DNA from 3 places in the Paenibacillus sp. OAE614 genome. Region 1 is predicted to be linked to each of the others. Evidence: riboswitches for the same ligand, from Rfam matches in the RefSeq annotation. Region 1 holds a riboswitch; each other region holds the start of a gene.
What was found. Region 1 has a riboswitch for cyclic di-AMP ahead of ABIE48_RS18430 (3D domain-containing protein). Riboswitches for the same ligand answer to the same signal wherever they lie in the genome.
Positions count from the first base shown of each region.

Region 1 (10,927 bases):
TATCGCTTGGCTTGGCGGTATCTTTCTGCAGATGGTACCATTCGTTACCGTACACCAGGAACATCCGGTCGGCATCTTCCGGCGACATCTGGTCGGGCTTCTTCTCGTCCGTCAGCTCCTTCGCAACCTCGGGAACCGTCTTGTCTGCGGCCCGGTACACATACGACGTAGCGTTACCGTCGCGGTTCACCGACTCCAGCGGATATGTCTCCTTGACGTTTGGCGAGCCGATGCCGCATCCGGTCAGCAGAGACAGCACAAGGCTGGCGACAAGCAGAAGCTTCAGGCCGAGAAACCTGCTTCTCTTCTTACCCATCATGTGCCCCACCTCTAATTGGCCCGGATGACTTTCACATCACCTGGGATTACTTTCTCTCCTTCATACAGCATAAAGCGTCCGTTCTGCCACTCGATCCGCAGCAGATGATAATCGTCGGATTGGTACTGCCATACATGCTGCTCTCCCCCTTGCGTAAACGGGGTTTTGCCTTGAATCAACACATGACCGATGTATTCTTCTTCCATATAGTAAACCCGGTCGTCCAGTTCGATTTCGGTTGGTACTTCGGCAGGGTTATCAAGCCGGCCGTCGATGGGAGCGTACAATTCATACTCCACGGTCTCGCGCTCTTCAATATGAAGGTAAGCGATCGTGTTCCCGTCCCGGAGCGTGAGCAGAACGGCGTTTCTTCCCCGGTTGTGCACCCGTCCGATGACTTCGTACGTGACCAGCGATACCTCGCAAATATCTCCCGGCATCAGCGCCAGCATGCTTTTCTCCGGTTTCGGCGGTTCCGGCTTGGCAAACAGGTTGCCGATTCTTTTAAATACACTCATATGCTATAACTCCTTAGGTAATCAAACTTTAATATATATTGGGGTCGTGCTACAGGCAGGCGGTAATGATGAGGGCGCCCACCAAATGGATCGTACCGGCAAACAGGCCGTAACCCACTTTGCCCTGCTGTGTACCTGTATCCAGATCAAGCTTTGCCCACCATCTCATCAAGACGCGCACGATCGCTTCCAGCACGAGTAAGATCAAGAAGGAGACGATCGATACAACCAGCGCTTCCAGCAGGTTATTCGAGGTCCGAATCGAAACGGACAGAATGTAACCCTGGGACAGCAGCTTGATGACCAGGCGCGAGGTGACCGCCATGTTGCCCGCCTTCACTTCTTCAAAATCTTTGTACTTGGTAAACAGCGAATCCACAAACATCAAAATAAAGAGCAGGATCGCCCCGGAACCTGTCCATACCAGAATCCCTTTAATGATATTAAAATCCATCTACCTTAGCCTCCACATCTTCTCAACGTCTCACTCATACATAATAAAAGCGAAGGAGAAATATGACAAATGTTCCCCTTCGCTATTCATCATACCCGGTTTATGGCAGATTATTTGTTCTCGTACTGCTTCATGAGCGCTGCCAGCTCATCTTCAACTTCTTTGTCCTTGCCGAGCTGTTCGAACTCATCGTCGAGCGATTTTCCTTTGGCGGACATTTCGTTGCTGGCCTCGGCTTGCGCCTCCATCTGCAGCATCTTCTCTTCCATCCGCTTCATGCCGTTCGTCGCAGAATCGGTGCTGAAGCCGTTCATCGCCTTGTTGATTTCGGTTTGCGCTTTGGCCGCATTGTAGCGGGCTACCAGCGTCTCTCTTTTGTTCTTCATTTCGGTGAGCTGCTTGCGCATTTCCTCAAGCTTGGCACGGAGATTGTCGGCCGAAGCCTTGTTCTGGTCGTAGCTTGCTTTGTATTCGTTCATTTTCTGCTCAGCCGATTTTTTCTCTTCCAGCGCACGGCGGGCCAGCTCAACGTTCTGTGCCTGGGCTGCGGTGTGTGCCTGCTGGGTACGCTTCTCAACGAGCGCCTGCTGCTCTTCGTACAGCTGCTTGAATTTTTTCTCGATGGCGATTTGAGCGGCTACAGCCTTCTCCGCATCTTCCAAATCTTCGGTCATATCGCGGATATACTGATCCGTCATCTTGATCGGGTCTTCTGCCTTATCGATAATCGCATTAATATTGGACATTGTTAAATCGCGCAGTCTTTTGAAAATAGCCATGGTTTCTTGTTCCTCCTGAAAGGTTAATGTGTTCTTCTTGATACTCTTTTACGCAGCAGTTTTAGGACCGTTTCAAAAATCGCCAAAATTTTTTTCGGCTTTGTTCATCTTCCATAATATAGCAGAAACGAGCCTTCATTCAAGGCTATGTTTACCGTTTAAAAAACGCGGGAGCCGATCCGACCGATCTGACTCCAGCGTTTTGTTGTGAATGCTTGATTAGCTTCATTTCCGCAATGCCTCGTTAAAAAGCGCGCAAATACTGTTTCGGGATTTTCTGTTCTCCGTTCAGCTCTTGGGCAGCATGGAGCGCCCAGTAAGGATCCTTCAGCATGCCTCTGCCGACTGCGACCAGATCCGCCTTTCCTTCCAGCACCACCTGCTGCGCTTCCTCGTAATTTTCCAAGCGGCCGACAGCGATTACCGGCACATCCAGCTTTGCCTTCATTTGCTCCGCCAATTCCACCTGGTACCCCGAGCCGGCCTTCGGTCCGCCGTTCGATCCGATATGACCTTCACCGCCGGAGGAAATATGAAATACGTCCACGCCCGCATCCCGGTATCGTTGGCAGATTTCCGCGCAGTAATCGACGTCATAACCGCCGTCCACGTACTCCTTGGCAGACACTCTCATCAGAACAGGCATGTCTTCAGGGACCGCCTTCTTGACGGCTTTAACGACTTCTTCTCCGAACAAAGCCAGGTCTTTTCCATACGCATCGTCTCTTCGGTTGGTCAGCGGAGAATGGAACTGATGGATTAAATAGCCGTGAGCGCCGTGTATCTCCACGGTATCAAAGCCGGCTTCCACCGCGCGCCGGGCCGCTTCCCCATAGGCGGTAACCAAACTCTGGGCCTCTTCGGTGGACAAAGCTCTCGGAATTTTATATTTCTCGTCAAAACGGATGGCCGATGGAGCTACAGGCGGGTTCGCGTCCTCCGCCTTGCGGCCGGCATGGCCCAGCTGGATGCCGATCCTTGCGCCATAGGCGTGCACTTCGTCGACGATTTTGCGGTAAGCAGGGATCTGCCCGTCATCCCATATTCCCGTATCTCGGTTCGTAATCCGTCCGTCGGGGTGAACCCCCGTCATCTCTACGATAATCAATCCGGCTCCGCCGACTGCGCGGGATACATAATGGACATAATGCCAATTGTTAGGGATCCCGTCCTCAGCCTGTACCGAATATTGGCACATCGGAGGCATAACAATCCGGTTTTTCAGAGATAATCCTTTAAGTACATAAGGTGTAAATAGATCTGCCATTGCTTCGTGTCTCCTTTATGGTGTATGTGATTAAGCCTATATGACAACAGGGTTATATGATTGCAGCGCCGCCGCTCATGTCCATACCTCGCGGTTACGGCCAACGTGCAGCGACCGTAATCCATCAGTTCTATTATACACGCTTTGCCGAACGATATGAAAATGTGGCCCATCATCTGATTAAAAGCAACATAATTGCATCAACTTATGGACATAACAAGGATAATCATGTTTTCGCTGTTTGTCCGCGGTGGAAAGGAGTCGAGACGGATGAAAAAGAAGCTGTTATGCACATTGCTGTCTTCCCTGCTGATCTTGTTGTTGATCTGTCCTTGGCAGTCCGGGTGGCCGGCAGCCGCCGCTCAAGGCGGTGAACCCCCGGAACATCCGTCAGGTTCCGAACCTGCACGGGAAACCAGCAGCCGGGAGGCGAAAGAAAAGCGGAAGGAACAGCAGATCCTTACGCTCGGCCAGCTGATCAAAAAATATCCCGAAACGTTCAAAATTCACGGTCCGCGCGTCAAAGAGGTAGCCCTAACCTTTGATGACGTGCCGGATCCCAGGTTTACTCCTCAGATCCTGGATGTGCTCAAAGCCCATCATATTAAAGCCACCTTTTTTGTGATGGGCAGCCGGGCGAAGAAGCATCCCGAGCTGGTCGAGCGCATCGTCCGTGAAGGACATGTGATCGGAAACCACTCCTATAATCATCCGGTGTTTCACAAATTGGAGATGGACGAATATGTAGCCGAGATTAAGCGGACGGAGAACACGCTTTACGGCATCGTCGGCTATAAGCCCAAGCTGATCAGGCCGCCTTATGGAGACATCACGGAACGCCAACTACGCTGGGCCAAACAGCAGGGCTACAAAATCGTAAACTGGAACGTCGATTCGCTGGATTGGAAAGGAATCGGCAAGGAGGCGGTCAAGCGCAACGTGCTGTCCACCGTTGGGCAAGGCTCGATCATTCTTCAGCATGCGGGAGGTGGAACCACGTCCAACCTCAGTGGTACGATCGATGCCCTTCCGGACATTATTCGGACCTTGAAAAATAAAGGCTATTCATTTGTCACGCTGCCGAGGTTACTTCACGTTCCAAAAGACAAGTAACGCGCTGAGCGTACAAAAAAACCGGCTTGAGTACAAAAGCCGGTTTTTCCGTGTTATTATGAATAGCATTGACTATTTAATGAAAAACAGCTCAACGTCCTGGAACCCGAAGGCACTAACGCTTTCCGGGCTGCCCGGCACGAAAATGTCGATGCGTTTACCCTTAATCGCGCTGCCGGTATCCTTAGCTGTCGCTACGAAGGCTTTCTTCGGAAGGCCTTGGAAGCTGTGACCGGTAACGAGCACTTTCGTTCCCAACGGGATAACGGAAGGGTCAACCGCGATCGTTCCCAGCTTCAGCGGGTTGCCGAAGTAGTCCACTGCGCCCCACTTGCCGTTTTCGCTAGCGGCAGAAGAATAAGCCGTAGCTCGGACGTCGAGTGTTTTGGAGTAATTGAAGGTTTTACCCCATGCTTCCACAACTTTGTCATCGCCATTGACGTTCAAGGAAGCTGCCGTGATGATGGAGCCGCTGTCCTCTGCGGCAAATGCCTTGGCTGTGCTTGCTCCGGGAACATTTAATTTCAGGCCTGGATAAATATTGGTTGCTTCTACGTTCGGATTTGCATTCATTAGCTGATTCAAATTAACACCATATTGTTTAGATAGTGTATAGAAGGTGTCTCCATCCTTCGCTACATGGACCGAGTCCGCAAACGTGGGTACCGCTTGTACCGCCAGAGAAATGCCGATGATGGCTGCAAGTGTCTTGATTCCTTTAAATCTTTTCATGGTTCCTCCTTAAGTCGTGATGCCTGCGAAGTTAGCTGTCGGATTCGGATTGAGGAGACAACCCTACGCCCTGTTGGTGCGATTCACCCCAAGCGTACTATGTACACAAATTACATCCCCCGCACTTTACCTTAAAAGTTTCGGCTCAACAAATATATCACAATTTTGTAACCTGTGCGCATGAAAATGTTACCAATCCAAAACCCTTGAATTATCAGGCTTTATTTAGAGTTGTTAGCTGACTTAAGCAAGGGAGTAACGGCTCAATTCCTTTTAAAAAAGTTACAACATCTTCATTCATTTTAACAATTTATTCATGAAAAGGTACATAAAAAGCCCTGGATGAGTAATATTCTCGTCCAGGGCTTTATCATTTGTAGATGCAGGCTCTTTGTCAAAGGACCTTGCTCAGAAAATCTTTCGTGCGGCTGTTTTGCGGGTTACCAAATACTTCTGCAGGCGTCCCCTGCTCGACGATTTGTCCGCCGTCCATAAAGACGATCCGGTCGCCGACTTCCCGGGCAAACCCCATTTCATGGGTTACGATGACCATCGTCATGCCTCCCTCTGCGAGCTTCTTCATGACCTCCAGCACCTCGCCGACCATTTCCGGGTCCAGCGCCGAAGTCGGCTCGTCAAAGAGCATGACGTGGGGCTGCATGGCCAGCGCCCGCGCGATGGCAATCCGCTGCTTCTGCCCGCCTGACAGCTGGGACGGATATGCATCCCTCTTGTCGGATAATCCGACCGTGCGCAGCAGGTCGAGGGCAATGCGTTCCGCCTCGGCCGGCGGCTGCTTTTTCACCTTAACCGGGGCCAGCATGAGGTTCTGCAGCACCGATTTATGCGGGAACAGATTGAAATGCTGGAACACCATGCCCATTTTTTCGCGTGTGGCATTGATGTTATGGCGTTTGTCCGTAATCGGCTCGCCTTCAAACGTGATCTGCCCCCCTGTCGGGGTTTCGAGCAGATTCAAACAGCGGAGAAAGGTACTTTTTCCCGAGCCGCTGGGGCCGATCACGACGACGACCTCGCCTTTGGCGATGTCGATGTCGATCCCTTTCAGAATCTCCAGCTTGCCGAACGATTTGCGCAAATCTTTAACGCTGATCATCGGTATTCAGCCTCCTTTCAAATGCCCCCAGCAGCTTGGATAAGGTAAACGTCATAATGAAGTAGATGGCTGCAATGACCAGCAGCGGACTGAGGTAATCATACGTAATCCCTTGGATAGCCCCCGACTGGTACATCAAGTCGGTGACACCGATAAACGATACGATGGATGATTCCTTGATAATCGTAATAAACTCATTGCCGATGGCCGGCAGCACGCTTTTTACAGCTTGGGGCAGCACGATGTACCGCATCGTCATGCTGCGCGTCATTCCCAGGGAACGGGCCGCTTCCGACTGGCCCCGGTCCACCCCCTGGATTCCGGCACGGAACACTTCCGCAAGGTACGCGGAGCTGTTAATGGACAGCGTAATTGCACCGGACTCGATAGGCGTAAATTTGACCCCGAAGGCCACAAGGCCGTAGTGAATAATAAACAGCTGAACAACCATCGGGGTACCGCGGAGAACTTCCACCCATACCGAACCGATTAGCTTCGGCAGCCACAAGCGGGACATCCGCATCAAGGATATAATAATGCCCAGCACGAAGCCGCATATGACGCCAATGGCCGCCAGGAGCAGTGTATACTGGATACCTGTCGCAAAATACGTCCGGTAATCCCAAAAAACGGAGAACATATTCATAAAGACCCAAGAACCTCCTTTGTCATCATACCTGCCTGTCCCATCCTTTCCCTGTATACAACAGATCGGGACATATTAGAAACAAGGTACCCATCATTGAACAGAAAAAATAGCGAATTCGCTTCGCTATTTTTATCCGATGTATAAAATGAGAACTGACAGCTTAACCTCTATTTCTGTGCAGCCAAATCGCTCGCTTCGGCGACGTACTGCTCAATCTTGTTTTCGGATTTCAGACGGTCCAGCGTTTTGTTGATTTGGTTCACGAGCTCGGTGTTGCCTTTTTTGATCCCGATCGCGTAGCCGTCTTCCTTATAATCAGGAACCGCATCCGCAATTACCAGACCATTGACGTTCTTGATGTATGCTTCGGCAACCGGCTTCTCCATGATGGAGGCATCCACGCGGTTCGAATTCAGCTGCAGCACGATGTCGGAAATTTTGCCCAGACCGGTGATCTTCGCCCCCGGAATCGTCTTGGCGATGTCCTCCTGGATCGAACCCTTCTGAATGCCGAGCGAAGCTCCTTCCAGAGCTTTCATCGTGCTGTATTTGTCTTTGTCAGCCTCTCTGACGACAACGGCCTGCTCCGCCTTATAGTAGTTGTTCGAAAAATCGATTTGTTTCTTGCGTTCTTCGTTTGGTGTAAGCCCGGAAATGACAAAATCTACGCGGCCGGTGGACAGCTCGCCGAGAAGCGCATCAAAGCTCATGTCCTTGACTTCAAGCTGCGCTCCCATGTCTTTGGCGATTTCCTTGGCGATTTCGATATCGAATCCGACGATTTGGTCCTTGCCGTTCACCATTTTATGAAATTCGTACGGCGGGAAGTCCGCGCTTGTTCCAAGCACGATTGTCTTGCCGCTGGCCGGCTGTTCGCCCGCTGCCGTGCCGCCCTCAGTCGAAGGTTTGCTTCCGCATCCGGCAAGCAGGGAGCCTGCCAGCAGAATGCATGCCGTTAGAATACCCCATTTTTTCATATCTATCTCTCCTGTCCATTTCAATGATACTTATTGTTGTTCAAAGGCATGATCCGTATCCGGCCCAGCCCGAAAAACCACGGTTCTAATCATACAATAAAAATGCATGATTATGCAATGACATTTTCATACAGTGGTCAATACATTTCAAAATAGCCAGAATAATGCGGATTATAGCTGTTTAATTCCATTTATTCCTAGTTCTATTGTTTCTTTTAGTCACCTCCCCCTCTTTTTCGGAATAAATATGTATTTACCGTTTCAAAGCCCGTCTCCTTCCTAATATCGATGCATAAATCCCTTCAAAAACCTGCACCCTTTGAAAGAAAAGCTTCTTATTATGTAATTACACGCATTGGGGACTCCTACGCAAAAAGTTCACCGAAACGTCAGATTAAGGCGGCAGCCATGGTTCATCATTCCGGGAATGAGGTATTAAATAGCTAGATATTTAGTGGAGGTGTAGTCATGCTGCTGGAAGCTTTATACCATGTCCCCCGGGACAAATGGGCCTATGCGTACGATCCGAAGACGATACATCTGCGTGTCCGCACCAAACGAAACGACGTGGATACGGTGGTTGCGATGACCGGAGACAAATACGACTGGGATTCGACCTATTTTGAAATTACGATGGAAAAAGCCGCGACCGACGATATGTTCGATTATTGGGAAGCTGCCGTGCTGCCTAAATACAAGCGTCTTAGCTATGCGTTCCGGATCACTTCCGGCAAAGAAACGATTTACATGCTCGACAACGGGCTGTACCGAAATTGTCCGGCGCCGACGGGCGGCTATTACGAATTTTCTTACATACATGAGATCGACGTGTTTAAGGTGCCGGATTGGGCAAAGGATGCTATTTTTTACCAAATTATGCCCGAACGATTTGCGAACGGGGATCCAAGCAATGATCCGAAAGGGACACAGCCTTGGGGAGGACAGCCGACAACGGACAATTTCTTCGGCGGCGACCTGCAGGGCGTCCTGGATCATTTGGACGACCTACTCGATCTGGGCATTAATGCGATATATTTCACACCTTTGTTCAAGTCGCCGTCGAACCATAAATACGACATTGTCGACTATAAGCAGGTTGATCCGCATTTTGGGGACAATGAGCTGCTCAAGCAGGTCGTGGAAGCCTGTCACAGCAAAGGAATCCGCGTCATGCTCGATGCCGTGTTCAACCACTGCAGCGAACAGTTTCCACCGTTCCAGGACGTCCTCAAGCATGGGGAAAAGTCCAAATATGCCGATTGGTTTCATATCAACCAGTTTCCGGCACGGGTTGAGAACGGGATCGCCACGTATGACACGTTCGGCTTCTTCGGCAATATGCCGAAGTTCAACACGGCCAATCCCGAGGTGAAGCAGTATTTGCTGGACGTTGCCGAGTACTGGATCAAGGAAATCAAGCTGGACGGCTGGAGGCTGGACGTGGCAAATGAGGTCGATCACCATTTTTGGCGGGACTTCCGCATGGTCGTCAAAAACGCCAATCCGGACGCCTATATCGTCGGAGAAGTGTGGAGCGATTCCCTGGCCTGGCTGGTGGGCGACCAGTTCGACTCTGTCATGAACTACCCTTTTGCCGACAAGGTGCTGGAGTTTTTCAACGGCGGCATGGACGGACTGACGTTCGCCAACAAAATGGGCACGATTCTGATGCGCTATCCGCAGCAGACGAACGAAGTGGTGTTCAACATGCTGTGCAGCCATGATACGCCGCGCCTCTTGACGCGTGTCGGCAACGACAAGCGCCGGATGAAGCTGGCCGTCGTCTTCCTGTTCACGTTTATGGGGACGCCATGCATCTTCTACGGCGACGAGGTGGGCCTTACCGGAGGCGGCGATCCGGACTGCCGTAAATGCATGGAGTGGGATCCGAAGAAGCAGGACCGCGAGCTGTACGATTTTTACAAGCTGCTCATCGGTCTGCGCAAAAAGAACAAAGCGCTCCGCGAAGGCCGCTTCCGCTTTTTGAAGGCGGAACCGGGCAATCCCAACATTATTTACGAGCGAATGGACAGCCGGGTTCATTTCACGATCTGGATGAACAACACCGACAAGCCGCAAGTGCTGTCCCACCCGATGGTTACGAACGACTGGAAGGACGCCTTATCGGGCGACAAGGTGCCTACCCAGAACGGAACGATGAACGTCAGTCTGGACCCTTACGGGTACCGGATTTTGTACCGAAATCTCACCAAATAAATCGGTTTCTTCATAACGAAAAGCCTTCCGGAGTTCCGGAAGGCTTTTTCCAAATGGATTTTTAGCAGCTGTGAATATTACCACGGAGCCGGCCTGGACCAGTTCCGTTTGCTCAAACGGTGACGCGATCGTAAATGTCCATGTATTCCTTGGCGGACATGTTCCAGCTGTAATCCCCGGCAAAAGCGTTTTTCACGATTTTGCTCCAATGCTCCGGCTGTTGGTAAAACGCTGCCGCACGGCGGATCGTATGCATCATATCGTGGGCGTTGAACGCCGTGAAGCTGAAACCGTTGCCCTCGCCCGTAAACTCGTTGTAAGACTGCACGGTGTCGTTCAGCCCTCCGGTCTCGCGAACGATCGGGATGCTGCCGTACCGCAGCGCCAGCAGCTGGCTGATGCCGCATGGCTCGAACTTCGACGGCATGAGGAACATGTCGCTGCCTGCATATATTTTGCGTGACAGGGCGTCGCTGAACGTAATCTGCGCCGACATGTTGTCCGGATGCCGCCCTGCCGCTTCGCGGAACCAATGCTCGTAGACGGAGTCGCCCGTGCCGAGCAAGACGAACTGGAAGTCGTCGTGATCCAGCATCTCGTCCAGCACCCGCGTCACGAGATCCAGTCCCTTGGACTCCACCAGCCGGGTCACCATTGCGATGAGCGGCACGTCCGGCTTAACCGGCAAGCCGAGCTCCTGCTGGAGCCCCGCTTTGTTTTCCCTCTTTTTCGCCAGGTTCGACCGGTATTTTACGTAGAGGCTCGCATCGTTAGCGGGATTGTAG
Region 1 is NZ_JBEPOD010000001.1:4,021,350-4,032,276, forward strand. It holds gene ABIE48_RS18400 (DUF4247 domain-containing protein) at 1-316, opposite strand, end outside; gene ABIE48_RS18405 (DUF4178 domain-containing protein) at 331-837, opposite strand; gene ABIE48_RS18410 (DUF350 domain-containing protein) at 887-1,291, opposite strand; gene ABIE48_RS18415 (PspA/IM30 family protein) at 1,402-2,070, opposite strand; gene ABIE48_RS18420 (NADH:flavin oxidoreductase/NADH oxidase) at 2,315-3,337, opposite strand; gene ABIE48_RS18425 (polysaccharide deacetylase family protein) at 3,608-4,450, shown strand; gene ABIE48_RS18430 (3D domain-containing protein) at 4,523-5,182, opposite strand; cyclic di-AMP (ydaO/yuaA leader) riboswitch at 5,186-5,338, opposite strand; gene ABIE48_RS18435 (amino acid ABC transporter ATP-binding protein) at 5,577-6,299, opposite strand; gene ABIE48_RS18440 (amino acid ABC transporter permease) at 6,286-6,945, opposite strand; gene ABIE48_RS18445 (transporter substrate-binding domain-containing protein) at 7,116-7,925, opposite strand; gene ABIE48_RS18450 (alpha-glycosidase) at 8,394-10,142, shown strand; gene glgA (glycogen synthase GlgA) at 10,255-10,927, opposite strand, start outside.

Region 2 (10,927 bases), 2.6 Mb from region 1:
CTGGATCCGTTCCGGAGTAGGCTCCCATATTCCGTCTTGAATAGCAGCGAGGTAACTATTCAATGTGGTTAAAGGTGTCCGCAACTCATGGGCAATATTTTCGGTCATAGCGATTCTCAATTTTTCTTGCTGCTCCAGTTGTTCAGCTAAGTGATTGATGGACGCGGCCAGCTCCTCCAGCTCATCTTTGGGCAAACTCTTCAACGGGAGACGGACATCCCGTTTTCCTCGGGCCATGATTAATGTAAGATTTTTCATGCTGATTAATGGCGACGAAATCCGTTTGGCGATATACACACTTAACACAAATGAGACGATTAAAGCTCCCCCAATCGTTAAGCCAATGGATTGTATAATCGCTTGCTCCAAGTGAGAATTCAGTGAGTCAGCTGAATGCTGCGCTTCTGACGTTTCGCTTCCATACATTTGAAAATGGTAGTGGGTTGCATTGATCATAGCAATCGAAGCGATCACTAAAATAAAGCCGATATATAAAATCAGAACCGTGCTTAAGCGAAAGGATAACGTATGTTTCATAAACTCCCCCCATTAAAGCGGTACCCTGCTCCAAAAACAGTCCGGATGAATAAGGGGTTCTTCGGGTCCTCCTCCATTTTTTGACGCAAATTTTTGACATGCTGATCAATAATACGCGAGTCTCCATCAAATTCAAACCCCATAACGAGTTCAATCAATTCTTCCCGGGAGAACGTACGCTCCGAGTTTCTCGCCATAACTAAAAGCAATTTATATTCGGATGGAGTTAAACTGATGGGTTTATATTGAACGAAGACCTGTTTTGCATGGCTATCAATCATCAGACGTCCTTCGCCATATTCTAATCGATCGGCCAGAAGTTCTTGCTGATTGGTTCGCCGCAGTACAGTGCGAATTCTGGCTATGAGTTCTTGAGGATCGAAAGGCTTCACAATATAATCGTCTGCCCCAACAGACAACCCATGAATACGATGTGAAATGGACGATTTAGCTGTCAGCATAATAATTGGTGTGGGATAAGATGTTCGAATCTTCTGGCATAATTCCTCTCCGTTCATATCGGGAAGCATAAGATCCAATAAAACCAAATCAAAAGGTTGATTGGCTAATTCACTCCATGCACTCTCCCCTGTAGCCGCTTCGTGCGCTTCAAACCCTTCCTTTTTTAAATAAGCGATGATGACTTCCCTGATTTTCTCCTCGTCTTCAACAACTAAAATTCTACGCATGAGTTCCCTCCAAACGTATAGACGGAGTCTTTTTTATACGCCTCAACTCCCGTTCTCCTCTGCAAGACTATATAATCAAACAGATCATTTTTCACAACGAAATGACCTGTTATGCTTCTTCCCGATTTTCTTCATTTTGACGACATCAATGTCTTTTATTAAGGGTTCACTTGTTCCGAGCATAGTTAGAGGCGCCAAGGTTTTCTTGGCACCTCTATTTATCACTTCAAGGTTACTTATTACTTAAACAACATCATAACCCTGGTCTTCGATGGTCTCTTTAATTTTGCTTTCCGGAAGTTTGGTCTCATCGAATTGAACTTCAACAGAGGCATTGGACAAGTTAACATTCCCCCCAGCCCCTATTTGCTTAAGAGCTCCTTCAATGGAATTCACACAGTGTTGACAGCTCATTCCGTTTACGTTTAAAGTAATGGTTTTCAATTTCGACTCCTCCTTTCGATTTGTTATTAGTATACCCCCCTATAGTATAATATTCAAGCCTAAAGTTATACTACCCCAGCCATCTTCATCATTTCTATACATGTTTATTTTATGATGAATGAGGCTTACATCAAAAGAATTAGAAAGGGGTTCTTCAAATGAAAGCAGCGATATTAAGAACAATAATCCTCGCCAGCGTGGTGGCCGTTTTTGCGGCTGGCTGCTCGAAAGTAAGCAATATGAACGGAATGGATCATTCAAAAATGAATATGGGTTCAAACTCTACTTCCAACTCGAGTGAATCCGCTACATCCGTTAAATTAACAACAGCAACACCTGTTGTGAATGGTAAAGGATTCACCATAACCGCAAAGGAAAGTAATCTTGAAGTGGAAAAGGGAAAAACCATTCCCGTATGGACATTTAATAACTCGGTTCCCGGTCCACAAGTCCGGGTAAAGGTTGGGGATACGGTCAAAATAAACTTGAAAAATAACCTCAAGCAGCCTGTCTCCATCCATTGGCACGGCTATCCGGTTCCCAACAACATGGACGGAATTCCAGGAGTCACACAAGATGCTGTCGAACCCGGAAAGACCTTCACCTATGAATTTAAAGCCACCGTACCGGGTACTTATTGGTACCACTCACATCAAGACAGTGTGAATCAAGTGGACAAAGGCTTGTATGGTTCTCTTGTTGTCGAAGATCCCCAAGATACAGCTGACCGCGATTACACCCTTGTGCTCGATGAATGGATGAGTTCTGGAGATATGAACATGGATAACGGTGGGATGAAAATGGCAGGACATGATATGAGTATGTATGACCTTTATACGATCAACGGAAAAACAGGTGATGCGATCGATAAGCTTACCGCTAAAGAGGGTGAAAAAGTAAAACTTCGGTTGATTAACGCCGGCTACATCACGCACCGGATGCATTTACACGGTCATTCTTTTAAGGTTGTTGCATCCGACGGGCAGCCCGTGAATGACCCGGCTGTGATCAAGGATCAATTCGTCTCGATTGCTCCCGGTGAACGATATGACATTGAATTTAACACAGATCATCCCGGAATCTGGTTACTTGAAGAACACGCTAAGGATAGTCGAGCACAAAATATGAGAGCCATGATTCAATACGAAGGTTCCAATGCGAAACCCGACCCTTCCGATGCATCCAAAGAACTTCCCGATTTTGATCTGGAGGAGTACGGAAGCATGTCTGCGTCCGCATTTTCTTTGGATCAAACCTTTGATGAAGACGTGACAATGAATCTGAATACCGAAATGAGAAATGGAGAAATGGTTTACACGATCAATGGAAAGGTTTTTCCGGATACGGATACAATCAAAGTAAAAAGAGGAGATAAGGTAAAGGTGACCTTTGTAAATCAATCCAAAATGGACGATCACCCGATGCACCTACACGGCCATTTCTTCCAAGTCTTGAGCAAGAATGGCAAGCCAGTTCAAGGATCTCCGATCATGAAAGACACGCTGAACGTCAAACCTGGCGAAACGTATGAAGTTGCCTTTGAAGCTGACAACCCCGGTGAATGGATGTTCCATTGCCACGATTTACACCACGCGTCCGCTGGAATGGTAACTGATGTGATGTATGATGATTATCAAAATAATTATACGCCTGATCCCAATGTGAACAACGTACCTGAATAAACAACAAAACGCACCGGCTGACTTCAGCCGGTGCTTTCATTTTTGATTTAGGTGGCTTATCTCGACTAGATCAAATTTCGCTGATCATTTTCAGGTAACTTTGTTGACTCAAGACGCGGCGTGCTGTAACATACCGATTTTTATAATATGAATCCGATAATTTGCTAATGGTAACGCCTTTACTGCTTGAAGAGTGTGCAAACTCATTATTGCCGATATAAATACCCGCGTGAGATATTCCCGTACCGTCCGTATTAAAGAATACCAGGTCTCCTGCTCTAAGGTTTTCACGATCTACTGGAGTTCCGACTTGAGCCTGTGTTTTAGATGTGCGGGGTAAATCTAAATTGAATTTATCAAATATGTATAAAATAAAACCGGAACAGTCAAAACCAGCCACTGTTGTGCCGCCCCACTGATAAGGAGTGCCTACGACCTTATCCACCTCACTTTCGAGTTTAACGGAGCTGGCAAAGGAACTGGTTGCACTTGCTGAAAAAACAATGGCCGCACCTATCAATGACAAAATTACTTTCTTCACTATGTAGTTCTCCTTCCGATGCCTACGGAGTTAGCTAAGGGTTCGGTAGAAGGTTCCCTCTATTCTTCAATGAGAATATTTCACCCAAAAATGGTTCCCCCGTTTTCAGTATCAAGAAATTCGGCAATAATTATTAAAAAAATGTAACCCTACATAATGTAGTATATAATCAGATTTTTTGTCAATGCCTAATTAATAGATTCCCATTAACCGTAACTTTTTCACTGATATTTGTTGGATTTAATGGAAGTTCAGCGAAGCTGAGTAAAGTTTGTCGATTTCTATTCCCGAAATCGAGGTCCTTGTCTTGGTAACGGAACATGTTAAGCAAGAAAAAATAACAATTTTGTAAAGGATTGATTCCGAGCAACAGAAAAACCAAGGCAAATAATCATATGGACGCCAAACAAAAAAACCGATCTGGCATTGCAAGATCGGCTAAAGCTATTTATCCGTCAGTACACAGTCGAACCACGATCTTCATTGAGCTTGTCGATAACACGTCATAACGCTGCCCATGTCCAATATTTACAGTATCAGTCATATAACGTGCATAAGGAGAAAGGAATTCACCGTCTTGTGCCACTCAACATCATTCACTTGCTAAAAAAACTCTATTTAGAAAGCTCACTTTCGACTACCCATTGATGATTCCTAATGGGGTTTCCTCCCGTAGTTGGCGTGTAGTCAACCATATACACCGTTGTTTTTTCAGCAGAGTCAATGGTGCCCTCTGCGCCTTTCATACCTTCCATATGATCAGCCTCAATGGTCACCTTAGTTCCTGGTTGCAAGGGCTCACTACCCGCATCCTTTATTTCCTCCTGGATAATCCACTTGTGATTGGGAACGGGTTCACCTCCAGTGGTTGGAGTATACGTTACAGCATAAGCCACCGTGTCATAGGCACCGACCACTTTAGCCTTGGCTCCATCCATGCCTTCCATATGCTTGGCATGGATCACAACCTCATCTCCAACTTTATATGTGGAATTTTGAGCTTCTTTTAACCCTGCAGGAACCTCACCAGAACCGGAATGATTCATGCTGTCCATATCCCCCATATTTGAATGGTCGCTGCCCATGTCCATGTTCGTATTATTGTTTGCGTTATCCTTGTTTCCACACGCACTTAGCACCAGGATTGCTGCAAGGCTAATAAAAATGAATACTTTTTTCACAGTTTGTCACACACCTTTGCATATTTTTATTTGGATTGAATCCTCAGCTCCCAAACATTCTACCTAAAACTTATGAAGAACTTGTGAAGGTTTCCCGGACTTATTGGTTATTGTTAAAACCAAAAAACTCTGCTGCAGGCAGAGTTTAGTGAAGACATAATTCATGTAATATTTGCTTTTCTATCCATTTCTGCAAACGTGAACCTGGATCCCGATTGTTGTTATCATCCCCCTATGGGGGTTATAATTTGCAGAAAGGGGGTTGAGACATGACTGAACATGATCACGGTACTGGTGGGGAACATACTCATATTGTTACTCATACACATTCTCATACGCATAAAAATATGAAGGCCGTCGTCAATCGGCTTGCTCGGATCGAGGGACATGTTCGATCAATCAAAGAAATGGCTTCAAATGAACGTGATTGTTCCGAGATTTTACTGCAAATCGCAGCTGTTCGAAAAGCATTGGAAAGCACAGCAAAGGTGGTTTTGAAAGATCACCTAGAAACCTGCGTGATTGAAGCCGCATATCACGGAAATGAAGAGGAAGTTCTGCGCGACCTCAATAAAGCGCTGGATCACTTTATTAGATAATACACGAATGGCAAGAAGGGATTGTGGATTTATGAAAATTTTGATGGAGATATTCTCATTCCCCGTCTCCATTGCATTATTAACGTACTTTTTTCCCATCTTTCTAATGAAGCTACGAAAGGAACAACCTGGTCCGACTTATTTTACGATCTATCCATTAACCAGATTAAACACTTCATTATCCAAATATCTAGGTCACAATTTTTACTTTAGTTACCTGAATGATGAATATGCAGAAAAATCCAAAAAAAGAGTTATGATAAAAGGAACTCTTTTTACGATCGCATTTGTTATAACAGCCCCATTTTTCTTGTCTTCCATTTGGACTATCATTCTATCCCCAAGACAATTTAGTACAATGTTTACTCTAATTGTGGCCACCATGGTATACCGCTTCATCAAATGAGGAATAACGCTATTGGATATTCAACTTTTTTATATGCTTATCATATGTCCATTTATCTATCTGTTTATGAAAGTTCATCTTTGGGTTAGACATCTGGTTGAGTATACACACTACATAGATATAAAGATTTTCACAAATCATTCGATTTGGAAAGACACCCTACTGATCGTGATGGTTTTGGGGATATTTTCACCTTGTCTTATTAACATGATATTCAACAGAAAAGTAAGACAAATGAACATAAAACAAAAGGCAGACACTAAAAGAATTTCATCTTATTAAAGGAAGTTAATACTCCCCTGAGATTGCCAATATCCTCTGAAAAAATTATTCCTGTAAAAATTCACTGTTAATTATCTACAGGGAAATTACGCTTGATTACATCCCCCCCAGGGGGATGTAATCAAGCGTAGATCATACCTCCGGGTGCCTCATGAAGGCATTCGATAGTTTCCATAAAGGGAGGGAGTAGATAATTGTGTCCAAAGGAATTGAAATTAAAGACACGAGCAATAGGGAGAAAATTAAGATCATATTGTCCTTAGGTTTGCCTGCAATGATCGAAAATCTATAAAAACCCCATCGCTGTGATGGGGTTAAAGATCAGGTCAGCTTGCACCTCGGCAACGGTCAGGACGGTTTGATGTCGGCGTTGACCCGCCGGCATCATGTTTAAAGCTCACCCGCGCAATCATTGGCTTATCACTTTCCTTGTGCCGTCAAACGGGAAAGAGCCCACGCCTTTAATATTGACTGTGCCCGAGACGAAGTCGCCGTCGATTATCCCGTCCCATGTGATGGTAGCAGGGAACGGTTTCGTCATGACGGTTGTGAACGTCACCCGGTTTCCGCTTACCGCCCCCTCCGAGACAGGCGCGGTGATACCCACCGCCTCATTGGTGATTGAGCCGGACAGTGTACCCTCTTCCGACACAACCTCGAGCCGGAGCTCCTGCGTCGCGGCGGGGTGGTAAAATTTCAGTTGCCACGTCCCGTATGCTGTAGCTTCTGTCTGTGCTTCGGCCAACGAGGAGCTGAATGTCCTGGCCGGAGTTGCGGGGGCCTCGTAGGCCATACCTTGTCCCAGCCCCGGGCGGCCGGGCTCGACCTGTATTCCCAGCGAATTCAGGAATCCGGCGTTCATCCGGTAAAACCCGATCAACATCACCAGCTCAATGATTTCACCCTCGGTATACGCCGCCGTCAGTGCCTTCCATGTCTCCTCTGAGGCGCAGTTGTCCGTACAGAGATCGTCGACCAGGTCTAGCACAGCTGCTTCGGCGGCGGGCCAGGAGCCCGTACCGTCCGCGAGGGCGGCAATCTCGCTGGCAGTAACGCCAGCGCTGAGGGCTCCGGGAACGTGGTTGCCCCACTCGTACGCGCACGATGTCCGGAGCCCTACACGTAAAATCAGAAGTTCGCGCGTCCGCATGGACACCCGCCCCCCGCTAATGAGGTGCATTCCGAACTCAAGCCAGGCGGACATCAAATCTCCGCGGTGCGCCAGCGTCAAAAGCACGTTCGACGCGCCGATGCCGGCCACCGCGCGCAGCTCCTCCGGCAGCTCGGAAACAGCCAACTGAGGTATGCGGGCCTCTGCCGGACGCTCAATCTTGTCCTTTAATTGCTTTTCCATTATTTTTCCTCCTTTTTATAGAAACACTGCTTTAAGAAAGCCAAATATTTTTGCCATTCCTCGAGCACATCCGTACTGATTTCGTCCGAGGAGCTCAGCCGATCCGTTTGCTGCTGGGCAAAACCCGTCATGGTCCAATTAATAACGCTGATTGCCGCTTCAATATCGATATCGTCACGGAATTTCGTCAGATCCGTATCCTTGTAAAACCGTTTGAATGCGATCTCAAAGTTAGCCTTGCTCATTTTGTCGATTTCGGATTTTACCTCGGCAGCGTTCTCATGACTGGCCGCCTTCAGAAAATCAAACGCCTGCGGGTACTTTTTATATAACTTTAACTTAATGAGGCCTATATCCCAGATTCTTTTCAGGATATCGGTTTCAGTCCAATCCACCTCGTCGTAGATTTTACTCACGGCCTCACTGACGTAATCAAGCAGAAACAGATACAGTTCCTTTTTATTGTTAAAGTATACGAATAAGGAGCCTTTTGCTATATCTGCTTTTTTGATGATCTCATTTGTGGAAGCCCTGTCGTAACCGCTTCGCGCAAACTCTTTCATTGCCTCGTTAATAATGCGTTCCTGTTTCTTTTGCTCCAAAGAATAAAACTTTGTATAAATGAAGACCACTTCTTTCCTGATCTGTATATATCACCCAATGACCACTTTGGTCATTTTTATTCTACATCGAATGACCAAAGTGGTCAAATGATTTGTTTTATTAGCTTAAGGCAAACCAAATGCACAGTGTTTGCCGGGGATTAGATTTAGAGATACCATGCTTTGAAAGTTTGACCAGTGATTATGGTTCCGGCGTATGAATTATTACGTCAAATCAAAAATTATACATAATTATAAATATCTCGGCGGAACACCTATGTCTTATTTTCTTTTTTTATTGTCTTTGCTAATGTTATATATAAAAATGGAAACCAGTCTTCAGCCGTTATCCTCGGTGTGGCACCCTTGCTGCTTGTAGCGATACTCATTCCTTATCATTTGGCTTCCCAAGGGGACTCTGTGCCCTCTTCCTCTAATTCTGCTTAATCTCGCTCGGCAGAACCCCCCAGTACTTATGAAACACCTTCGAAAAAAAACCGCTGTTGATATATCCAACTTGTCTCGCGGCCTGCCCAACCTGTCCTCCCTCCTGGATGAACTGCTTGGCCAGCGTCATCTTGCGTTTAAGCACATATTGGGAGAACGACTCACCAACTTCATGCTTGAATAGTCGGCTTAAATAGGACTTGTTTACATATAACCGATCCGCGATCAAATTCAGGCTTATATCCTGACCGATTTCCTCCTCGACAAGGACAAGCAGACGCTGAATCAATTTATGTCCGCTTGGCTGAGGGCGCTTTTGCGAATGGGTCGTAATCTTACGTACGATCCGGTGCAGGGTTTGCTGAATTTGTTCCCTTGAATGAAGGTTCAGGACACTGTAAAAATAAACGGCATCCTCCCCCACCATCTGGCGCAGGTTCCACTGTTGTTCGCGAATGACGCGAAGCAAACCATGCATGAGATAAAGCAGCTTCTCCTGTACCTCCTCTACCGCAGAAGCATGCCCGAACACCTTCTCCAACAATCGATCAAGCGCCGCTTCGGCTATTTGAATATCTCCAAGCTCGATTCCTGTTTCAAGTGCTCTTTCATCAGAGGCAATCGTTAAATTCGCCGAACCATCTTCCCCGAGTTCATCCGCATAAGGGATCGCAAGGTCATGTCCATATACGACTCTTTTCCGAAGTGCATTCTGCGCCTGGGCATATAACATGGGCAGATGCTGCAGTCCAGTCGCGATACTGCTGATTCCCGCACTAGCTGTCACTTTCAAACACTCTTTTAACGTGGACAACACTTTGGTTGTGGTAAAGCTGACACGAAGCTGGAATTCACCTGGGGCCTCCTCCGGTCTGCTATGAAAAATAATGACCGTAGAGCCCTTCGCATCCTGAAACAATTCGGAATTCATGCCTGATATCACGTCAAACGCAATGCTTCGCAGTGAAAATTGAAGCAGCGGTGTGTCCTCTGCCCGAAATCTCCCCCCGTCAATCAATGGATCCGGCTCCAAGACAACAACGGATAATCGTCGTTCCGCTTCAAACGGGATCAACAATTCCTTGCTTCGGCTTTCATATTCCCAATCGGCAAAGGCACCGGAAATGCAATTATTATAAAAAGTTTCCTGCAGTCTCGGCAGATAATTCCTCCATTTCGAGAACAGCATCTCATAGTTATGCCGCTTCTCCAACTCGCTTTTTAGGATAGCTGCCGCTTCCAGAACGGCCTGCAGGATCTCCTCATTGCTTGCAGGCTTAATCAGATATTTGAGTACGCCGGACTCCATGGCAGAACGCGCATATTCAAAATGTTCATAACCGCTGAGGATGATCATTTTCACCATTTCATTGGACTCGTGAATCCGCTTCGCCAATGTGAGTCCATCCATTTCCGGCATCCGAATGTCCAGCACAATGATATCCGGGCGGGTACGTTCCATCATTTGAAGCGCTTCACTCCCATTCTCCGCAAGAGCAACCACTTCGATGCCGTTCTCTTCCCAGGGGATGGTTCCCGCCATTCTTGCCCGGATACCGATCTCATCTTCCACGATCATTAAATTCATGCCCCGTCCCCTCCATGTACTGGATACTTCCGCATTCAACCCGCGGTATGTACAATCGAATACGCGTTCCTTCCAGTTCATCACTATCAATCACTAGATCTGCATTCTCCCCGTAGTGCAGTTTCAGCCTGGATTTCACGTTTCTCAAACCGTATAATTCCGCATCCATCCGGTCCCTTCCCGCTGAGAGATCCCAATTCATCACGGAGATTCCATCCAGTTGCTGTTGAATATACTGCAGACGATCCGGCGCCATTCCAACACCATTATCCTTTACTTCGGCAATGAACCATTCCCCGTCGTTCACTGCAGAAATTTCGAGTGCCCGGCCGCCATGTTTTCGCTCAAGTCCATGCAAAATCGCATTCTCCACTAGCGGCTGGAGCAGCAATTTAAGCAGCAGGATATCTTCCGTACCTTCTCCCATCCGATATGTAACTTCAAAATCAAATCGTCGCTGCTGTACTTTAATATAATAGTTCAGATGGTTAAACGTCTCCGAGACCGTGTAGTGTTCCTTTCCCTTACCCAGGCTGTATCTCAAAAACTTGGACAAATTGATGACCATCTCTCCC
Region 2 is NZ_JBEPOD010000001.1:1,378,328-1,389,254, reverse strand. It holds gene ABIE48_RS06815 (sensor histidine kinase) at 1-537, opposite strand, end outside; gene ABIE48_RS06810 (response regulator transcription factor) at 534-1,226, opposite strand; gene ABIE48_RS06805 (copper ion binding protein) at 1,470-1,670, opposite strand; gene ABIE48_RS06800 (multicopper oxidase family protein) at 1,829-3,352, shown strand; gene ABIE48_RS06795 (C40 family peptidase) at 3,423-3,893, opposite strand; cyclic di-AMP (ydaO/yuaA leader) riboswitch at 3,898-4,029, opposite strand; gene ABIE48_RS06790 (YdhK family protein) at 4,508-5,074, opposite strand; gene ABIE48_RS06785 (metal-sensing transcriptional repressor) at 5,344-5,673, shown strand; gene ABIE48_RS06780 (carboxymuconolactone decarboxylase family protein) at 6,771-7,715, opposite strand; gene ABIE48_RS06775 (TetR/AcrR family transcriptional regulator) at 7,715-8,347, opposite strand; gene ABIE48_RS06770 (response regulator) at 8,751-10,352, opposite strand; gene ABIE48_RS06765 (sensor histidine kinase) at 10,327-10,927, opposite strand, start outside.
Region 2: linked by a shared signal. The riboswitch ahead of ABIE48_RS06795 (C40 family peptidase) and the one ahead of ABIE48_RS18430 (3D domain-containing protein) in region 1 are both predicted to bind cyclic di-AMP.

Region 3 (10,927 bases), 2.8 Mb from region 1:
AGTGCCAAGCATCCCGATGCTGCCGCTGCCTGAAGACGTTGTAGGTAAATTCCTGGTACTCGATATGAAAGAGCTGGCGGAACAGCAGGGAACGTCCTTTAACCCCGACATGATGAATCCCGAAAAGACGAAGAAGCTCGCCGGCGAAATTATGAATACCCTATTTACCGAATATGACGGTAAGAAATATTTCAAAGACATTGCGGTTAAAGACGCTAACCTCCCGGATGGCGTGGATGCCAAGCAGGTGGTTCAATTCTATGTGACGAATGACAACGTGAAGGAAGCGGCTGACATTCTGGTGAACAAAGCGCTGCCGAAAATTCTTGATATTATCAGCAAAGATGAATACCGTGAAATGCTCGGCGTCAACCAGGAAGACATCGACGATATGAAGAAGGATCTGAACTCGACAGACAGCAAGGATGAAATCAGCAAAGGCCTGAACGATCTGAAGAACTACCTGAAAGTCAACCAGTTCGAAGTCAACACGGCCATCAATAAAAATAATTTCCCTGCTTATCAGGATGCTGTTATGAACGTAGAAATGAACGATCCGGAAACGAAGGACAACATGAAGCTGTCGCTGCAGGCGACGAGCCAATACAGCAAGATCAACGAGAAGCAAACCTTCAGCATTGGCATTCCAAAAGAAGCGGATGTTATTACGATGGAGCAGCTTCAGGAGAAAATGGGAGCTACGGCTTACTAAGCAAGCCCCGAACGAATTACAACAGCCCGGCCAGGGTTACTGGCCGGGCTGTTTGTTTTTGTCAGGCTTTGCCCCGCAGCTTGCGGAAAAACTGGGTCAGCAGCCCAGCGCATTCCTCCTGCAGCACATCGGCAATGACCTCGGTGCGGTGGTTGAAGCGTGGCTCCTGCAGCAGGTTCATCAGCGTTCCGGCGCATCCCGCCTTGGGATCGTAGGTGCCGTAGACGACCCGCGGGATGCGGGACTGGACGATCGCGCCGGAGCACATCGGACACGGCTCCAGCGTGACGTATAGCGTGCAGTCCAGCAGGCGCCACGATTGTACGGCTATACTGGCTTCCCGGATGGCGACAATCTCGGCGTGGGCGGTCGCGTCCTGGGACGTTTCCCTTAAGTTATAGCCCCGCCCGATGATTTCTCCGTTGCGGACGATGACCGCTCCGATCGGCACCTCCCCCAACTCCTCCGCCAATTTGGCTTGGTGGATCGCCTCGCGCATCCAGTGTTCATGACGATCATTATCCACAGACTCATCCACATGAAGCGGATGTTTCGTTTGATTTTCCAACGTAAATGTGCCTCCCTGTACCGAATTTCGGCTTATTCAGCGAACAAGCATTCTGTTGTTAACATGCTGTGCATAAATTTGTGGATAACTATTTGATTACGCACAGAATTATCCCCAATTTATTAAATAGTGCTGTGAATATGTTGATAAGTTGTGGACATGCTGCGTTATTTCGAGTTAAGCCGATCATTTTCGACAAGCTTTTCAAATATCGGCCTACAGAGTATGATGGAATAGATTATTCCAATTATCGCCAAGGCAAGATTAGAGGTGACCCGATGTGTCAATGAAGAAGAAACTGTCCCTCACCATGGCCGGTTCACTCTGTCTGATTTTACTTTTAAATATTATTCTTAGTTTGTACACAACGCAAGCCAGTTTACGCCGGGAAAGCGAACGCAAAATGCTGCTGGCCGCCAGGCAGGTGGCCGCCTCCATTGAGCAGAGCCAGGAGAGCGCCGGCATGGTCGAACGCCAGATCGGGGAGCTTCTGCATGTGGCTGCCAAATTGGCTGCCAAAGAGCTGGACCCGGATATCCAGAACATTACGAACGAGCAGCTGGCCAAGCTGAGCAAGCAGGTGGGAGTCACCCATATCGCCCTGCTAGTCCGAACCGGTGATGATATTATCATTGCCAAGTCCTCGGAACCTGCTGAGCTCGGTCTCTCCACCAAAGACTGGGGATACTGGTATAAGGCGTTTAAGCAGCTCTTCGAGGAAGAACGCGTAACGATTCCGTACGGAGCGGCTGCCGACCATTTTTGGACCGGACCGTTTGAATATTCGAACTCCAAGCCGAACGTAATCGACAAATGGGGTTATTATTATGACGCCAAACGAAACTATATCATTGATCCGTATATTCGCACCGATTCCCTCCATCAGATCGGCACTCATATCCCGAGTCCGGAGGAGGTGCTCGACAAAACGAAGAAAATCAACGGGGAGATTCTTGAAATCAGCTGCATCAATCCGCAGACCTTTGCGGGCGTCCGAATGTCCGGACAAGGATATGTCCATGATAAGACTAAGCTGCATAATCGGCCGATACGCTACGGTACCTATACATATATCGACCTCGAAAACGACAAACAGGCTGTGGAGAAAGCGGCACAGACAGGAGCGAATGTCGTTTATGAAACGCGCATCGATGGTAAAAAGCTGTTAAAGAGCTTTATCCCTGTGAACAGTGCATCCCAGGCATCCTACATCATCAGCATCGTCATGGATTATGCGCAAATATCCAAGGTATTGCAGAAGCAGCTTGTCTCTTATATATCGATTTCAGCCTTTCTGTTGATTCTGTTCGTCATTGTAAGCTATAAGCAGGCCGGATACTTCATTCGGCCGATCGATGCGATTCTGGGTAAAGTGAAAAACGTCGCCCAGGGGCGCTTTGATACGCCGCTCGTCATCAACAGCAAAGATGAGCTCGGATTGCTTGCCGCCAAAATCAACACGATGACCGATAATCTGAGCAGCTATACCGACCAGCTCAAGCAGGCCGTGGAAGAGAACCGCTCGGTGAAAGAGCATCTGGAGTCTGTTATCCAGCAGACGGCGGATGCGATTCATACGACGGACCTTGAGGGGAATATCCTTCAGGTCAATCAAGCTTTTGAAAAGCTGTACGGCTGGTCAAGCCATGAAGTGGTCGGTAAGCGGATCAACCTGGTTCCCGGCCATTTGGAGGGGGAAGTGCAGGCAAGGCTCGACGCTTTAATGCAGGGCGAACAGCTGCCGGCAGTAGAAACGGTCCGAATCAAGAAGGACGGGACCCCTGTGGAGGTCAGCATCAGCACGTCCGCGGTCAGGGATCCGGAAGGAAAGGTCGTATCGTTCATCAGCATCTCGAGAGACATGACGGAACGCAACCGGATGGACGAGCTGCTCCGCCGGTCCGAGAAGCTGACCACCGTCGGGCAGTTGGCGGCCGGGGTGGCGCATGAGATCCGCAACCCGCTCACGACGCTACGGGGATTCCTGCAGCTGCAGGAGTATAACAACCGCGTCGATCCGAAGCACAACCAGATCATGCTGTCTGAGCTGGAGAGAATCAATCTGATCGTGAGCGAATTTTTAATTTTGGCCAAGCCCCAGGCTGTGCACTTCCGAAATAAAAATGTTCGTGATATTTTAGAGGATGTGCTGTCGCTGCTGAGCAGTCAGGCCAATCTGCACGGCATTGAGTTTGTCATGTCCTCCCAGACGGCCGAGACGGACGTTCACTGCGAGGAGAACCAGCTGAAGCAGGTCTTTATCAATTTGCTGAAAAACGCCATGGAGGCGATGCCTGAAGGCGGCGTCATCCATATCGAACTGTTTCGGCCGGACCCGGACCACCTGGGGATTACGATTACGGATGAAGGTGTAGGGATTCCTGAGCACCAGATGGAGAAGGTAGGAGAACCGTTTTTTACCAACAAGGAAAACGGGACTGGCCTTGGCCTGATGGTCAGCCAGCGGATTGTGGAGGGCCATAAAGGATCACTTCAGATCGAGAGCGCCGTTAACAAGGGCACTCAGGTTACGTTAACGCTGCCGGCGGCACGGCCGGAGCATGGGGAAGGACCAGAACGGGAATGATCCGCACTCTTGTCCGGGGTAAACCATAATGAGATGGGGTTATAAGCTTTGAGAATTAACAAATATATCAGTGAGACCGGGTATTGTTCCCGGCGTGAAGCGGATAAGCTGGTAGAGAACGGGAAGGTGACGATCAACGGCGTTCAGGCGGTGCTGGGCAGCCAGGCGGAGGACGGGGACGACGTCCGCATCAACGGCCGGCCCCTGCAGGCGAAGAAGGAGACGCATGTCTACATTGCGCTGAATAAACCGGTTGGGATCACCAGTACAACGGAGCAGCATATCAAGGGCAACATTGTAGACTTCGTGGGCCACTCTGAGCGGATTTTTCCGATCGGCCGGCTGGACAAAGATTCCGAGGGGCTCATTCTCCTGACGAGCGACGGCGACATCGTCAATAAAATACTGCGGGCCGAAGGCAAGCATGAGAAGGAGTACATCGTCACGGTAGACAAGCCGGTTACGCCGTCCTTTTTAACAGGTATGGCTAGCGGGGTGAAGATTTTGGGCGAAATGACCCTTCCCTGCAAGGTGACACGGATCTCGGAGCGGGTGTTCAAGATCATTCTGACCGAGGGGAAAAACCGACAGATCCGCCGGATGTGCAGCGCCTTCGGCTACGAGGTGCGCCGACTGCAGCGGATCCGGATTATGAATATCCACCTGGGATCCCTGGGCAAAGGGAAATGGCGCGATTTAACGCCGCAGGAAAAGGAAGAGCTTGGACAGCTGCTGAATTACCGCCTAGGGTAGAGAGGGGCCAGGCCTGATACAGGGTAGGGCTTCGACCTATTATAAAAGGCCGGAAGCCCATTCCCTAAGACATGTGCCGTCTACTATTCAAAACAGGCTGCTCCCCTCTGCCGAAGGGAACAGCCTGTCCATTAGTTATCGCTATGCTATTTTTTATTCGTGGTTACCGGGATTTGCTCGCTGATATTCTGGTACTTCCGGATGATGGATACCTCGACGCGGCGGTTTTTAGCACGGCCGGCTGCGGTATCGTTGGAAGCCACGGGCCGGAACTCGCCGAAGGCGGTGGAGGTGAACTTGGCCGGGTCGAGCTGCTTGTTGGTGAGCAGAATCTTCAGGAAGTTCAGCGCTCGGTTGGAGCTCAGGTCCCAGTTGGACGCGTACTCGCTGTTCGAGATCGGCATATTGTCCGTATGACCGGACACGACGACGTCATACGTCGGGAACTGCTGCAGCATGCTGCTGATGGCGAGCGCCAGCTGGCGTGACTCAGGCTTCACCTGAGCGCTGCCTGAAGCAAACAGGGCGTTGTCGCTGATCGTGATCGTAAGCTGCGATTGGTTCAGTTTGGTATCCAGCTGGTTCGTCAGGCCGTTCGTCTTGATATATTGATCCAGCTGCTGCTTCAGCTTCTCCAGGTCTTCCTGTTCCTGCTTGGCCAGCTGGGCTTTCTGTTTCTTGTCATTGTTATTCGTGACGATGCTCTCTTGGGAGTCTTTTTTGCCCTGGTCCATATTTTTATCCATCGGCAAATTCGACCTGAAGTTGAGCACGCCGTTTCCGGTGCTGAGGGCATTGTTGAAGGCCTGGCTCATTTCCTCAAATTTCTTGGCGTCCGTGGCGCTCATGGAATAGAGAACGATAAACAAGGCTAGCAGCAGTGTCAGCAGGTCGGCATAGGGGAGAAGCCAGGATTCGTCGGCATGCTCCTCATGCGGTTCATGTCTAGTCTTCTTGGCCACCTGAACCATCCTCCTTCTCATTCATTTGAGCGCGCTCGGAAGGGGTTAAGAAGACGGAGAGCTTCTGGCTGATCGCAATGGTGGATACGCCGGATTGAATCGACAGCAGTCCTTCCACCATCATGAGCTTGAGCTCCACTTCTTTTTTGGACAGGCGTTTCAGCTTATTGGCGATCGGGTGCCACAGGACATAGCCGGTAAAAATACCGAGCAGCGTCGCAATAAAGGCCGCGCCAATCGCGTGAGCCAGCTCGGCCATATTCTCCATCTTGGTCAGAGCGGCGATCAGGCCGACGACGGCACCAAGCACCCCGAGGGAAGGAGCATACATACCGGCCTGGGAGAAGAGCAGGGCACCTGCACGATGACGCTCTTCCGTCGCCGCAATATCTTCCATCAAGACGTCGCGGACGAACTCCTGGTCGTTACCGTCGATAATCATGCGCATACCGTTGCGCAGGAAGGCGTCGTCGATTTCTTCGACCTTGGTCTCCAGAGCGAGAAGGCCTTCCCGGCGGGTGATGGAGGCCCACTCCATGAACAGGGTGATGAGCTCTTGACGCTGCATGAGTTTTTGTTTGACAAAGGTCATTTTTAACAGCTTCGGGAACTTTTTGATCTCAGACATCGGAAAGCCGATAAACAGCGTAGCGGCGGTTCCGGCGAGAATAATGACATAAGCGGCGGGCGTCAGCAGGCTGACGATCGGGGCGCCCTTCAGCACCATGCCGACTAGGACTGCAACCACACCGAGTATCAGGCCAACAATCGTTGAAATTTCCATTGCACACCTCATCCATGAGAAATAGAATTGAATCCTTTCGGAATCGACCGCGTTTACATCCATGCAACATGGTCGCTTTCACAAAAAACGGTTTATATTATTTATCGACACCATTCTCTTTTTTTTTAAGGGATATTTTCCGGTATAATGAAATGACAAGGTTCATCTGTCCTACAAAATCAAGTCTGAGCACCATACCCTGAAGGGAATAATCACAGCACAAACGGGTGACGAATGGCCCACTAGAGACCCTGACACAGGGGCGCATGGAGCAGGGCGTTCACCATTCACAATAACTGCTTATGGATCGTATGAGTAATTAAACTTCGATATGGAGGGAATGGCATGGGTGTTAAGCATGGTCGTGACTATGACGGCATATTGACCGATTTGACGGCAGCTGTCGGGGAAATTCCGGACAGTTATTTATTTTTTGAAATGTCGGAGCAGGATTGGATGCAGCTGGGCATCGAAGAGAAGCGTGAGGTGCATGAGGCGCTGGCGGAGGATTTGTTCTATGCGCTGGGAGCCGAACCTGTCATCACCGTTGGAAGCGGTGTCGTGATGTATGACAAGGACCATCACCGGATCAACCTCTTGATCGGCGACGAGGAGCTGACCGTAGTCTCACTGATATAGTCCCTGGGGCCGGATGGATTTTTTAAACCTGTCCATGGTAAGATATTATTCGTATGTACTCTCCTTGGAGAAGCATGATTACATTCAGGGATGAATACAATGGGTAAAGGTTTTTCGCCCGAGCATACATTAATGACACATCCTGATGAACCTCGGGGATGTTAGGTTTCAGGGAGGAACGGAAGAATGGTATATACGCAAGAAGAAGTAGAAACGCATTTGTCTAAGCTGGAAGGCTGGGAGCTTGAAGAGGGCCGCTGGATCGTGCGCAAATACGTTTTCTCCAATTTCATGAAGGGCATTTCCTTTGTGGATGAGGTTGCGGCCATTTCAGAGGCTTTTGGCCACCACCCCTTTATTACGATTGATTATAAAAATGTGACGCTGCGTTTGACTTCATGGGATGAAGGCGGGATTACGTCCCTGGATGTCAAGGAGGCTCACCAATTTAACGAACTGTTCGAAAAAATGCGTTCCGGCGAAAAAAGGTAACGAGAATAATGCAGCAAATAAAAACACGCTTTGCGATGAACGTCCCGTTCTTCCAAAGCGTGTTTCTGTATGCGTTACAACCGTTATTTCTTCTCAGCCAACCACTGGGCCACATTGGCGATCTCTTCAGCTTTCAACTTGTCTTTAAAGGATGGCATGCCGCCTTTACCTTTAGTGATAATGGTGTAAATCTCTTCAGCGGACAGTTGGCTTCCGATCTTTTGAAGGTTCGGGCCTACGGCACCCTGAAGCTGATCCCCGTGACAGCTAATGCAGCCCTGTGCTTTAATCGTAGATTCGGCCGCTGCGGCGTCCATCGTAACTTCCGGCATGGTCGGCTTCTCTTCTTCCGCCACCTGCTCTTTGCCTGGAAGCGTAAACATGAGCACAATTGCCATAACCACTGCGATCGTTAATACACCGCTCATGATCCATTTTTGCATCCGTTTTCGTCCTTTCTATGTAAACTGTCATTCTTCATTCCTTCATTATAACGGAACAAGCCATCACATCAAATAGTTTGTGTCAAAAAAGCAAACGAATCCAAACTTGGGGCCACCAAAAATACACAAATTTGTACCATTTTTATGATGATGGAATTTTCAAGTTAGATCCCTTCATAGACCATACAGTGAAACAGCTGTTCACCTTCAGGGGTCAGCTTGGGGTAGGTATCAGCGATGACAAACCCCGACTTCCCGTAAGCCCGGATGGCCCGCTTATTCCATGTATGCACTTCAAGGTCGATTTCGTCCCCAGGCCGTTTTTCACGGGCTGCGCCGACCACAGCCTGCATAAAGCTCTTACCCAGCCCCTGGCCGCATAAATCAGGCCGCATACCAACACCAAGCCGGGTCACGCCTGCCAAGGGAAAGAACTGCGCGAACCCGCACAAGGTATGTTCAGCATCCAGGACGGACACATATTGGCTTTGTCTCACCTCAGGATCACCAGATTCGACGCCAAGCGCCTCCATCTGATCCCACGGCAGCCAGCCGTATAAATCGTATGGAGGTTCGTACACCCAGCCGCAGACGGTCTCAGCATGCTCCCGGGTCATGGGAACGATCATGAAGCTCTCATGTTGGAGGTTCATGTGCAGATCTCCCTTCCAGACCTCCCTGTAGGATTTGAACATTAGAGAAAAAATATTCCGGATTGTCCCAGATATCTGTTTAATTTCGGAATAGCGGGGTAAATGAGGAGTAGCGGGCGGGGATGGAAAGGTTACCCATTTCTGTCCGCAAAAAATCCCGCAAAAGGAGATTTCGGCAAAAATCTCATTCTACGGGATCTCGTACCCTTGCTTTACCTGCATTACTGGACGTCATCTACGTCCTCGGAATCGACGGCGGCGGTTTTGTATTTATCCGTACTCATGATTCGTTTGGCGCCAACGTAGCGGTTGACGTAGTAGCTGTCGCTCAGAGAGCTGATGATCACACCGCGAGAAGTGGAGGCATGTGCGAATTTTCCGTCGCCGACGTAAATTCCGACATGGGATACTCCGGCTCCCGATGTATTAAAGAATACCAAGTCGCCTGCTCTCAGATCACTGCGGGATACGGCCGAACCCATGCTGAACTGGGAACCAGACTGATGGGGCAGATCGATGCCCAATTGATCAAATACGTACATTGTAAATCCCGAGCAGTCAAATCCGCTTGTTGTGGTTCCGCCCGTTCTGTACTTGGTTCCGATCGCGCTGTCGATCACTTTATCCATCTTGGAATCTGCGAAAGCGCTTCCTGTGCCGACCGTGAGCACAATGGCGAAACTCATGACTGCTGCTGCAAGCTTCTTCTTCAAGTAAAATACCCCTTCCGGCGCCTGCGAGGTTAGCTTAAGGATTCGGTAGAAGGCCCCCTATGATCCCTCTGGAGCAAGATCAATTCACCCATAACTGGTTCCCCCGCTTTCCTTAGTGTGAGGAAATTCGGCATGAACTTTTTACACTATGTATAATTCCCTGTTACTTCTTATTCGTTCGCAACTTTGTGTCAGGTAAAGATTACAAAGTTGTTACTATCGCTGGGACTATTGTAACAAAGGAATCGGACTTTGGCAATTGTTTCTAACAGAAAAAGAAGATTTGTAGGAAAATTTATAGGAAATGATGTTTATTTGTTGGACGAGTGGGTAAAAGAAATGACAAGGGTGGAAAAAACAGGAGAAAATCGTGGATTTACTCGTTTAAAAAATTTTTTTGAAATGCTGTTACCTTTTCGGTGGTTCTTACGTCTAATAAGTAACAACAAACCCGCGGGGCGATTTCGGCAAAAATCAGCGGCGCGGGTTGTTCTGGATATGCATTGTTTTCGAGAGATAATCAATTGTAAACCGCAGCTTGGTATTTGGCCGTACTCATGACCCGTTTGGCGCCAACGTAGCGGTTGGCGTAGTAGCTTTGGCTCAGTTTGCTGATGGTAACGCCTTTCGAAGAGGACGCGTGCGCGAATTTTCCGTTGCCGATGTAAATGCCGACATGGGAAACGCCTGCGCCTAGGGTGTTAAAGAAAACCAGGTCTCCTGCTCTCAGCTGGCTTTTGGAAACAGCGGTACCTGTTTTATACTGCGCAGCGGATTGACGCGGGAGGGTTAACCCCAGCTTTTGGTACACGTAACGGGTAAAACCGGAGCAATCGAAGCCGTTCGTAGTTGTCCCGCCGGTTTTGTAAGAAACGCCGATCGTGTTGTTAACGATGTGATTCAGAGATGAATCCGCAAATACGCTGCCGGTGCCCATGGAGAACGCAAGTGTAAGGCCCAGCGCTGCGGCTGCCAACTTCTTCTTCAAAAAAATAAACCCCTTCCAATGCCTGCGAGGTTAGCTTAAGGATTCGGTAGAAGGTCCCCTATGATCCCTCTGTAGCGAGATCAATTCACCCAAAATTGGATCCCCCGCTTCCTGGTGCCTGGGAATTCGGCTCGTGATGATTGCACCGGAAATGGACATGCTGACAAGTTACCTATAATCCTACATACCAATCAAATGAACGGACAAATGATGAAATCAGTTACAGCAAAGTCAAAATCGTTACAGCAAAGATTACAAAGTTGTTACTAAGTTCGTACTCGGATTATTTTAACAGAGGATTTATACTTTGGCAAATGGTTAACAATCATTTTACAACAAAAACCCCGCCTCTTTTCAACAGAAAGAGACGGGGTTCTTCTTTTATCAGCGGATTAAAGTGATGACAAAATTTTAACTATTCCGAAATATTTTTTTTCGTACGGTTCATTTGCTGATGCCACAAATCATATTGGGAGGAGATATTCCATAATTTAAAGATACAGCTGACCATATGATAGCCCTGCTGGATAATCAGAGTGGCAAGCCCTGCCCAGATCAGAGAGACACTGCTGGTAATGCCATACAAGAGCAGGCTGACCGCGCCCAGCAGAACGGATATGCCGATGACCGGCA
Region 3 is NZ_JBEPOD010000001.1:6,793,555-6,804,481, reverse strand. It holds gene ABIE48_RS31180 (hypothetical protein) at 1-712, shown strand, start outside; gene tadA (tRNA adenosine(34) deaminase TadA) at 774-1,280, opposite strand; gene ABIE48_RS31170 (ATP-binding protein) at 1,567-3,867, shown strand; gene rluF (23S rRNA pseudouridine(2604) synthase RluF) at 3,916-4,620, shown strand; gene motB (flagellar motor protein MotB) at 4,767-5,582, opposite strand; gene motA (flagellar motor stator protein MotA) at 5,566-6,366, opposite strand; gene ABIE48_RS31150 (hypothetical protein) at 6,712-7,005, shown strand; gene ABIE48_RS31145 (4a-hydroxytetrahydrobiopterin dehydratase) at 7,192-7,497, shown strand; gene ABIE48_RS31140 (c-type cytochrome) at 7,581-7,940, opposite strand; gene ABIE48_RS31135 (GNAT family N-acetyltransferase) at 8,105-8,593, opposite strand; gene ABIE48_RS31130 (C40 family peptidase) at 8,815-9,306, opposite strand; cyclic di-AMP (ydaO/yuaA leader) riboswitch at 9,310-9,449, opposite strand; gene ABIE48_RS31125 (C40 family peptidase) at 9,827-10,294, opposite strand; cyclic di-AMP (ydaO/yuaA leader) riboswitch at 10,299-10,436, opposite strand; gene ABIE48_RS31120 (hypothetical protein) at 10,710-10,927, opposite strand, start outside.
Region 3: linked by a shared signal. The riboswitch ahead of ABIE48_RS31130 (C40 family peptidase) and the one ahead of ABIE48_RS18430 (3D domain-containing protein) in region 1 are both predicted to bind cyclic di-AMP.